DNA from 2 places in the Weizmannia sp. FSL W8-0401 genome. Region 1 is predicted to be linked to the other one. Evidence: predicted binding sites of a transcription regulator. Region 1 holds the regulator's gene; the other holds the start of a gene.
What was found. The regulator NrdR, encoded in region 1, represses ribonucleotide reductase genes. The targets are predictions, from matches to a motif close to AACACNATATATNGTGTT.
Positions count from the first base shown of each region.

Region 2: the regulator NrdR is predicted to act here: its motif matches at 1,574-1,591, upstream of NSU00_RS08825 (vitamin B12-dependent ribonucleotide reductase).

Region 1 is NZ_JBBPAG010000001.1:2,080,211-2,085,405, forward strand. Features, by position in the region: gene NSU00_RS10185 (putative sporulation protein YtxC) at 1-448, opposite strand, end outside; gene dnaI (primosomal protein DnaI) at 575-1,519, opposite strand; gene NSU00_RS10195 (replication initiation and membrane attachment family protein) at 1,516-2,913, opposite strand; gene nrdR (transcriptional regulator NrdR) at 2,928-3,386, opposite strand; partial or broken gene NSU00_RS10205 (benzoate transporter) at 3,592-4,080, opposite strand; gene NSU00_RS10210 (glyceraldehyde-3-phosphate dehydrogenase) at 4,178-5,195, opposite strand, start outside.
Region 2 is NZ_JBBPAG010000001.1:1,815,040-1,820,234, reverse strand. Features, by position in the region: gene NSU00_RS08835 (rhodanese-like domain-containing protein) at 1-255, opposite strand, end outside; gene NSU00_RS08830 (lipoate--protein ligase family protein) at 502-1,338, shown strand; gene NSU00_RS08825 (vitamin B12-dependent ribonucleotide reductase) at 1,684-4,242, shown strand; partial or broken gene NSU00_RS08820 (FAD-dependent oxidoreductase) at 4,374-4,688, shown strand; partial or broken gene NSU00_RS08815 (thiolase family protein) at 4,777-5,124, shown strand.

The DNA of each region.
Region 1 (5,195 bases):
CGATGTATCGGTCAAGGCAGTCAAAATAGCCTTTTAAGCGGAACGTCAGCACGGAAGCGAGCGGCAATGTGCGCGATTCGCCAACCAGCGGTGCGACCGCCCCTTCGATGGCGGCACGTTCTTCAATCCCGCCCGCCATATCCGTCAGCTCCGGCCGCTCTCCTTTCAGCATGCCGGCCACGATTTCGAGTATCCGGTTTTGCTCTTCTTTCGCCCGAAAAAAATAGGCTTGGTGCAATTGATTGCAAATCCACTCGTTTCTTTTTTTCTTCATGATAAAATCTGCAACGGCCGCCTGCAGTTCCTTTTTACTGCCGGCCGCTTCCACCACATAATGTATTTTCCCATGCAGCACTGCTTCCCGGATTTTCACAGCGCGCCCTTTTTCCTTTGCAAAATATGCTTTTATCCATAATGCATCATCCTTGTCCCTGATCAGGAATTCCAATCCAAGCCCCCCCTGTACGGTAAAACATGCTCGTTTGCTTTACCTTATGTATATGAAGGGGCACCGGCAAATAGAAGGCGGCAAAGCGTTACGAAATGAAAAAGGCGGGCCCCCTTCATATAAGGGTCAGGCCCGCTGGTTCGGCCCCTCCATCCGGACAGGGACGCTTAAATATTTAATGCGCTCAAGGATGCGCGCGGCTTTCAATTCTTCCTTTTCCCCGCGCTGGGTATAAGTGAAATGGTATTCTAAATCCTCATAGCTGAAATTGGATGTAAAAAAAGTGGGAAGGTCTTCCTGCATCCTGTATTGGAGAATCGGGCCGAGCACTTCATCCCGCGTCCAGCTCGAGTTCGTTTCCGCGCCGATATCATCCAGCATCAATACGGGCACTTGTTTCACCATATCCAGCTTTTCCCCGGTGGAGTGGTCGCCGATGGAATCCTTCATTTCGCGGAAAAACTCGGGCACATACACAATTAAAGAAGAGACCTGTTTCCGGTCCGCCAGCTCGTTCGCAATCGCACCAAGCAAATACGATTTCCCGACGCCGAAATTGCCGAATAAATATAACCCCTTCATTTTTTTGCCCGGCTCGTATTCACGGACAAAGCGATGCGCAAAATCGTATGCATCCAGGCGCCCCGTTTGTTCAAGGAAAAAATCGCCAAAGGATGCCGCCAGTATTTTTTTCGGCATGTGCATGCTTTGGATCAGCCTGCGCGTTTTATTGCGCTCATCCTCCAATATTTTCTTCTGGCACCTTTTATAGTGGATCTCAATATTGCCATGTTCAATAACAAGTTCCGGCACATATCCTTTCATCATATTCACGCATTCGCCAAGGCTTTTGCACCGGCTGCAATTTTTTTCCTGTGAAATGAATTCGTACAGTTTCATCCAGCTTTTTTCAATCATCGATCTTGTGACTTCGCCGCGGTGTGCATCCAAAAAAGCGCGGACGTCGGGATGCGTGATGATTTCCTGCTTCATTTCTTCATAACGCTTGCGGAAACCGGGATTGGATGAAAGCCTTTTGAGCGTCTCGTTTATGTTTTCCACCGCCTTCACCCTTTCTTGTATTGTTCACGTATTTTTTCAAGCCTTTTCCTTTTCTCTTCCAATGACTCCCCATCGGCTTGGACTGCGGCCGCAGCGGTTTTTTGGTCTTCTTTTTTAAACCAGTCCGGCAGCTTCTCAACACGGACCGGCTTTCTCCGTCCGGTGCCGTTTTTCTCTTTATTGTTCAGCCATTGTTTGTACTGGCGGTCTTCTTTTTTGGCAAACGCCATCGCTTCCTTAGCGGTTTTCAGTTTTTTGCGCGCCCAGTGGGAGGCCACTTTTTCCAAATAATTTTTCGACAGTTTCATATCGGTTTTAAATAAAACATATTGGATCAATACATTTACAACCCCGAGGGGAAGCTGCTGGGCAAACATGACTTCTTCAATGGCGGCAAGATCTGCTTTCGCCGGTTCGCTGCCGCCTGAAAAATCGATGAGCATTTGCCGTGGAGAGGTCGTTTCCAGGTAGCGGAGGAATTTCTCCTCATCGTTTTCCGGCTCTTTTTGTTCTTTCGCATCCGTTTCTGGCTGGAAGCGGTCAACAAGGCGCGGCAGTTCATCATGATGCTCAATCTGGAACCAGCTGCGCGCGATTTTCCGCAAATCCTCCACCCGGATTTCCAAGTCCGCCGTCAATGCCTGGAGTAAAATTTTCTTCATGTCCAGTTCATTTAAACCGTATAAAAATGAAAGCTTGACAATCGCTTCCCTTACTTCTGGCGTGATGGCGCGCAGCGGAATCAGGTCGTCACGCAAGTTTGCATATAAAAGGTCAAAATTGAAATGGGTGTTTTCGATTTTAATGACCGGGGCGGCGTTTTTTTCGATATAGCGGCGGTTTTCCTCCAGCCGGCTGAGTTGCTGTGCTTCTGCGTCATTCAGCACTTCGGGGCCGATTTTTGCGGCATACACATCCTGGAATGAGCGGGTGATGTCCCGGTACTCGCCCGGTTCTACGGCACGGTCGGAAAAGAAGTTTTTCAACCGCAGGAAATGTGTCCTGCCGAGCTGCCGGTACAGGAAAACATTTAACAAACCGTCGTTAAAAAACTGTTCCGGGGACAGGGGCGGCTGCAGTTCGTATATAAACATGCGGATGTCGTCCGTTTGTTTCATATATGTTTTCAAAAGCCCGATGCCTTCAAGTTTCAGCCGGGCTTCGTAAATTTCGGACAGATTCATGGACAAAAAGCTCATCAGGTGGTAATGGTTCCAGTCTTCAGACCAGAGCCGGCCGACTTCCACTTCATTCCACAGTGTCATATACAGGCTGTAACATTGCGGCCCGATTAACGGCTGGTACAGGAGCGAAATGACCTTTTGATCATAATCCTGGAGCAGGCCGTTCGACGATGCGCGGTAACGGTCAGCCGGCTGTATTTCATTCCATATCTGTTTCATAAAAGGCACTCCGTTTAAGCATTCTTGTTGAGCAGTTCTTTCAGTTCATCGAGAAAAACATTCAAATCTTTAAACTGGCGGTAAACGGAAGCAAAGCGGACATAGGCCACTTCATCCACTTTTGACAGCCTGTCCATGACCATTTCCCCGATCAGGGTGGAACTGACTTCTGTATATCCTTGCCTGCGGATTTCTTTTTCGATCTCCATGGAGATTTTTTCAAGCTGGTCCAGCGACACAGGCCGTTTTTCACACGCTTTAATCAGCCCGCGCAAAATTTTCTCACGGTTAAATTCTTCGCGGTTGCCGTCCTTTTTCACGACAATGAGCGGGGTTTCTTCCACTTTTTCAAACGTGGTGAAGCGGTAAGAGCAGTCTTCGCATTCACGCCTTCTGCGGATGGAACGGCCTTCGTCGACCGGCCTTGAATCGATCACACGCGTATTGTTGCTATGGCAAGACGGACATTTCATATGAACCCCCCGTTCTGATACATTCTTATTACCATCATATATAAAAGAAGGCGAATAGACAACAGATTGCCATTAGAAAAACGGGATGAAAAATCACCCCGCACGTTTTTGGAAAGCTTCTGTACCTGTTGCGGCACCGAATGCCGGCCTCGGGCTTCCTTCCGCCGCCATAAAGGATCCCTGACGTTTTATGAACCGCCATTTTTTACTTCCGGCCGTAGTGGATCCACAGCCTGTTTTCCTTTTCTTCCATTTTAATTCCCCGAAAGCCGGCGGCAAGTTTTTCTTTTTGCGCGCTGAAGTCATTCATCGGGATCGGGGTGACTTCCCGGCAGGCAGGCGGAACCGGTTCGTACAGGTCTTTCACGAATACATAGCGCGTAAGGCCGCCGTATTTTTCGGTCAGGGCCGCAATTTGCATGCCCTGTGCAAATTTATCTTTCAAGCTGGGCATGTTAAAGGGCGCGACCGTACAGCAAATATAGCGGAAGGAATGGCCTTCCTTCCCGAGTTCTTCCATAATCACGCCGGCGAGTATTTTTTGCAGACGATTGCCGCGATACGCCGGCAGCACAACGGAAATTTCCTGATAGATGACTTTTGCCAATTCACTGCCGGATAATCCGATATCAATCCCGAGGTGTTCTTCATCAACAGGCGGAACAAGCAGCGCCCGGAAAGCGATTAAATCATTCATCTATTGGCCAACAGCGTTTAGGCTCCCTGTTCCAGCCGTTTTCAACAATTACCCGATAAAGGAAACGGAGCAGGCTGGTGCTGCTCCGTTCGGTTCAGGCAATATTGATTTTTCCGGTCTCTTCCATTTTTTCCGCGACGAGCTGTGCCAGTTGTACGACGCGGCAAGAATAGCCCCATTCATTATCGTACCAGGCCAGCACCTTGACTTTGCTTCCATCCATGACTATCGTGGATAAGCCGTCGACAATGGCCGAATACGGATTTGTCGTATAATCGGAAGAAACGAGCGGCACTTCTGTATAGTCCAAAATGCCTTTCAGCGAACCTTTCGCCGCCGCCTTAAATGCATCGTTCACTTCGTCTGCCGTCACTTCTTTTTTCAAATCGACGACAAGGTCCACCAGTGATACATCCGGGGTCGGAACGCGCAGCGCCATGCCGTGCAGTTTCCCTTTCAGCTGCGGGAGGACAAGGCCTAACGCTTTTGCCGCCCCGGTTGTCGTCGGAATGATCGATTCGGCACAGGCCCGGGCACGCCTTAAATCTTTATGCGGATTGTCGGTATTGTTCTGGTCATTCGTATAAGAATGGACCGTTGTCATCAGGCCGTTTACAATCCCGAATTGTTCATCAAGCACTTTCGCGACCGGCGCCAGGCAGTTTGTGGTGCAGGAAGCGTTAGAGATAATATGATGCCGTTCGATATCTAAAACGTTTTCATTTACCCCTAAAACAATGGTGGCATCCTCATTCTTTCCGGGTGCTGTCAGCAGCACTTTTTTCGCGCCTGCCTGGAGATGGAGCGCGGCTTTTTCCCTCGCATTGAATTTTCCTGTTGCTTCAATCACCACATCGATATCCATTTTTTTCCATGGCAGCCGGGCCGGATCACGCTCCGCCAAAAGCCGGATGCGTTTGCCGTTTACAATAAGCGCTTCCTCCCCCTCTTCCGCTTCCACTTCCCCCGGAAATACGCCGTGGATGGTGTCATATTTAATCAAATGTGCCAGTGTTTCCGCCGGATAGCAGGCATTCACCGCCACAATATTTAAAGTGTCATCCATCATGGCTTTTCTGAAAACCATCCTGCCGATGCGGCCTAGGCCATTA
Region 2 (5,195 bases), 270 kb from region 1:
AACCGGTTTATCGGTCCGGATCTCTTTTAATCTCATTTTCAGCTGAGACAGCGGAATATTGCGGGCGCCTAAAATATGTCCGTTTGCAAATTCATTCGGTTCGCGCACATCAATGAGCTGCGCTTTGCGGTAACCCGCCTTGAATTCTTCTTCCGTCAAGCTTTTCAGGATTTTTTTCTGCCGGTAGTATCTGGCGAGTGTATACGCCGCTACCGCAACAATAACAATGATGACTGTGTACCACGATTGTGACATCTGCATGCCCCCTTTCTTACCTGATGCGCTATCTACTATTATATTCGTGTTGCGCTTCTGAATCAAAATCTTTTTTTCAGAAAGCCATGTCACCGCTATTTTTTCAGTTTTTCCGCCTGAAAAGCCTGTAGCCCTTGAGTTTTTAATGTTAGCGGAAAAACCGGCACAAACGTGAGCGGGGCTTTGCCGTTTTTCGTCGTTTTTTGGTAAACTGGTAAAGTGATATTTTTAAGAAGAGGGGTTCATATGGGAAAAGAAACCTGGTTGTTTGTAGATTCAGGCCACTGTCCGCCGTTTTTTAACATGGCGCTGGATGAGGCCCTGCTCGACTGGCACAGCAAAGGGGAGATCCCGCCCGCCATCCGCTTTTACGGCTGGGATCCGGCCACCCTTTCAATTGGGTATTTCCAGCGGGCAAAACAGGAAATCGATCTCGAAGCGGTAAAACGATACGGGCTCGGCTTTGTCCGGCGTCCGACAGGGGGAAGGGCTGTTTTGCACGAGCACGAGCTGACCTACAGCGTGATCGTATCGGAAGCGCATCCGGATATGCCGAAAACGGTCACGGAAGCCTACCGTGTGATTTCGGAAGGGCTTGTCAGGGGATTTCGTGCGCTCGGCCTTGAGGCGTATTTTGCGGTGCCGCGGACGGAAGCAGAACGGGAGGCGCTAAGATCCCCGCATTCTTCGGTTTGTTTTGATACGCCGAGCTGGTACGAACTGGTCGTGGAAGGGAGAAAAGTCGCCGGCAGCGCGCAGACGCGGCAGAAAGGCGTCATTTTGCAGCACGGCTCGATTTTGCTCGATATGGATGAGGAGAAGCTGTTCAGCCTGTTTAAATATCCGAGTGACAGGGTGAGGGAAAGAATGCAGCGGAGTTTTAAGCAGAAGGCGGTTGCAATCAATGAACTACGCACCGTTCCCGTCACATACGGGGAAGCAAAAGAGGCTTTCCATAAGGGGTTTGAAGAAGGGCTCGGCATCCGGCTGGAACCGTACACCTTGACGCCGGCGCAACAGGCGTATGTGGAAGAACTGGCAGACAGGCGGTACAGGTCGGATGAATGGAATTTTAAGAGATAAATGAACATTTGTTTTTTTAGCGGCCAGAGGCATGCTTTTTCGCTATTTCCTTTTGTGCCGCGCTTTTTATGGCTGCTTTTTTGATGCAAGCGGCAAATTTTTTCGTTATGCCCGGATTTGCCTGCTTTTTCGGGGGATTTCTCGCATTTTCAGCATGTCTTATTCTTTTTTTTATTTGACAAAAAGAAAGAGGTTTGACCTAACTACAATATATGGTATATAAAAACAAAATATCAATACAATATCTAGTGTTTTTGCTTGCGATTTTTGCCTGCGGTGTGCTATTTTAAAGGAGGCAGAACCACCAGAGAATTTGCATGGAGAAATAGAGAAGGAGTTGTCGTTATGTCTGTTGCTTCGACAGAAAAATTATGGGATGTGGAGAAGCTGAACGAAGATATCCGCTTATTTCCGCAGGTCCATCCGATTACACCGGATATGAACATCACGTACAAAGGCGTTTCAAGGCTTGTCATGATTGACAGATACGCGTTTAAAGACACGGAAAAAGTCACATTGGGAAAGGGCGATTTTGTTGTCCTCACGATTAAAGAAGACCCGAAATTTCCGGCCAGGGGGCTCGGCGTCATCAAAGAAATCGACTGGGAAAAAAATGAAGCGGAAGTCTTAATTGAAGAAGATTACCGCCAGGCGCTGGAACACCCGGATGAAAGAGAAACAGGGGTCATCAAAAGGCCGCTTGATATCATTGAGAAGCCGCTTGAAGTCTACTACGAACAAATCGCAAAACGGAATGCAACCGGCTTAGCGGCAGTGGAAAAAACAGAAGAGAAACGGAAAGAATGGTTTGGGAAGTTTTACAATGAACTGGTAAACTTAAACTTCATCCCGGCAGGCCGCGTCCTCTACGGCGCAGGGTCGGAAACGGAAGTTACTTATTTTAATTGTTATGTGATGCCGTTTGTACCGGATTCGCGGGAAGGCATTTCCGAACACCGCAAACAAGTGATGGAAATTATGAGCCGCGGCGGCGGGGTTGGGACAAACGGTTCGACGCTGCGCCCGCGCAATACGCTGGCAAGGGGCGTCAACGGCAAATCAAGCGGCTCTGTCTCATGGCTCGATGACATCGCCAAACTCACGCACCTGGTCGAACAGGGCGGCAGTCGCAGGGGAGCGCAAATGATCATGCTGGCTGTCTGGCATCCGGACATTGTCGAATTTATCATTTCGAAAATGCAGAATCCGCAGATTTTGCGTTTCCTGATCGAAAATACGAACGATGAGTGGATCCGCAAGCTAGCCCACGACAAATTGAAATTCACGCCGCTTTCCGAAATGGAAAGGCAAATGTACCATGGGATTGTGAACTACAAACATATTCCGGGACAGGGCGGCTTTACGGACGAAGTCATGAAAGAGGCGGAAGAAAAACTGGCAACAGGCGGGCATTACACCGTCCATAATCCGGAATTTTTAACCGGCGCCAATATTTCCGTCTGCCTCACAAAAGAATTTATGGAAGCCGTTGAACAAGACGCGGAATTCGAACTGAAATTTCCGGATGTGGAAAATTACAGCGAAGAAGAAATGCGCATATATAATGAAGAATGGCATAAAATCGGCGATGTGCGCGAATGGGAAAAACTCGGCCGCAAAGTGCGCGTCTACCGCAAAATCAAAGCAAAAGAACTTTGGAATTTGATTAACATCTGCGCGACTTACTCGGCGGAACCGGGCGTCTTCTTTATCGACAACGCCAACGACATGACAAACGCAAAAGCATACGGCCAGAAAGTCGTCGCAACGAATCCTTGCGGAGAGCAACCGCTCGCGCCCTATTCCGTCTGCAACCTCGCAGCGGTCAATCTTGCAAAAATGGTCGACAAAGAAACGAAAGAAGTGCGCTGGGACCAATTGAAACAAACCGTCCATACCGGCGTCCGCATGCAGGACAATGTCATTGACGCGACCCCGTACTTCCTGAAAGAAAACAAAAAACAGGCGCTCGGGGAACGGCGTGTCGGCCTTGGCGTTATGGGCTTAGCCGACCTTCTCATTTATATGGAAAAAGAATACGGATCCGAAGAAGGCAACAAACTTGTCGACAAAGTGTTTGAAACAATCGCGACCGAAGCATACCGTGCATCCATTGAGATCGCAAAAGAAAAAGGGAGCTTCCCATTTTTAACGGGGGAAACCGAAGAAGAGACAAACCGCCTGCGCCGTGCATTCACGGAAACCGGTTATATGAAAAACATGCCGGAAGACATCCGCAAGGCAATTTTAAAACACGGCATCCGGAACTCCCATTTGCTGACCGTTGCACCAACCGGATCCACCGGCACCATGGTTGGCGTTTCCACCGGGCTTGAGCCGTATTTTTCCTTTTCCTATTTCCGCAGCGGGCGCCTCGGCAAATTTATCGAGGTCAATGCGGACATCGTCCAGGAATATCTGAATCAGCATCCGGAAGCGGACAAAGACCATCTGCCGAACTGGTTTGTAACCGCGATGGATCTTGCACCGGAAGCCCATGCCGATGTCCAATGCGTCATCCAGCGCTGGGTGGACAGCTCGATTTCGAAAACGGTCAACGCCCCGCGCGGTTACACGGTTGAACAGGTGGAAAAAGTGTACGAACGCCTGTATAAGGGCGGCGCGAAAGGCGGAACCGTTTATGTGGACGGCAGCCGGGATTCGCAAGTCCTGACATTGAAAGCAGAAGAACCGCAGGAAGAAAAACAGGAAAAAGCGGAAGTGAAACATGCGAAACAGCATGTCGTCCTGGTTGATACAATCCCGGATATCCGGTCAACAAACGTCACATACGGCAACGAAATCGGCGATACCTGCCCGATCTGCCGGAAAGGGAAAGTGAAGGAAATCGGCGGCTGCAATACATGCGATAACTGCGGCGCGCAATTAAAATGCGGCTTGTAAGCGGAATAGTTGAGAAAAAACGGAGCAAAGCGATGCTCCGTTTTTTTCTGCTTACAAAACACCGGTTAAAAGAATAATCGGAAAAATGGTTAAAAAACTTTAATTCGAATATTGACAGCAAAAACGTGATGAAAAAGATTGGATTGAATTTTGATAAGAATGCGATTGTCGTAGATTCGGCGATGCGGACAAACATCGAAGGCATATTTGCGGCGGGTGATGTAACAACGTTTGACGGCAAGGTAAAGCTGATCGCCACGGGATTTGGAGAAGCAGCGACAGCCATTGCAAGCGCAAAAGTTTATCTCGATCCGGCCGCACTCGGCGGTTTCAAAGTCAGGCTGGTAGATGTCCGGCCTGACATCCTGCATCAAGCGGAAAACATAATCGGATCCGTCATGGAAAAGGGCTGGCGAGGGGGAAAATCAACGGGGGGTAGACGCTGAAAGGATAAAGGCAAATATCGAATATACCGTTGATTTACCGGCAGTAGCCGGTTCTGCAGATGTGATCATCGAGGCAGTGCCGGAAAACGGCTACCCGAGGGGAAATCTGGAAATGTTTGACACAACGATCGGATGGAGATTTGTAAATGAAAAATTGAAGAAAATGTACGGGACAGACAGCATGCCGGAAACAGCGGAAAATGTCGCAAAGCAATTCCACATCAGCCGGGAAGCGCAGGATGCCTTTGCTTTTACGAGCCAAATGAGGGCGAAAGCGGCCATAGAAGCAAACCGCTTTCAAGATGAAATCGTGCCTGTCGTGTATACGGATCAGAAGGGGGAATCCGTATCTGTCATCCGGGATGAACATCCCCGCCCCAATACTACGCCGGAAAAACTGGCAAGGTTGAAACCGCTTTTTGCAGGGGGCCAAATTGCCGGCCTTATTGAGGACTGCCCGTCTGTTGCCCAATTATTAGAAGAAATGGTAAAAGAAGCACGGGCTGT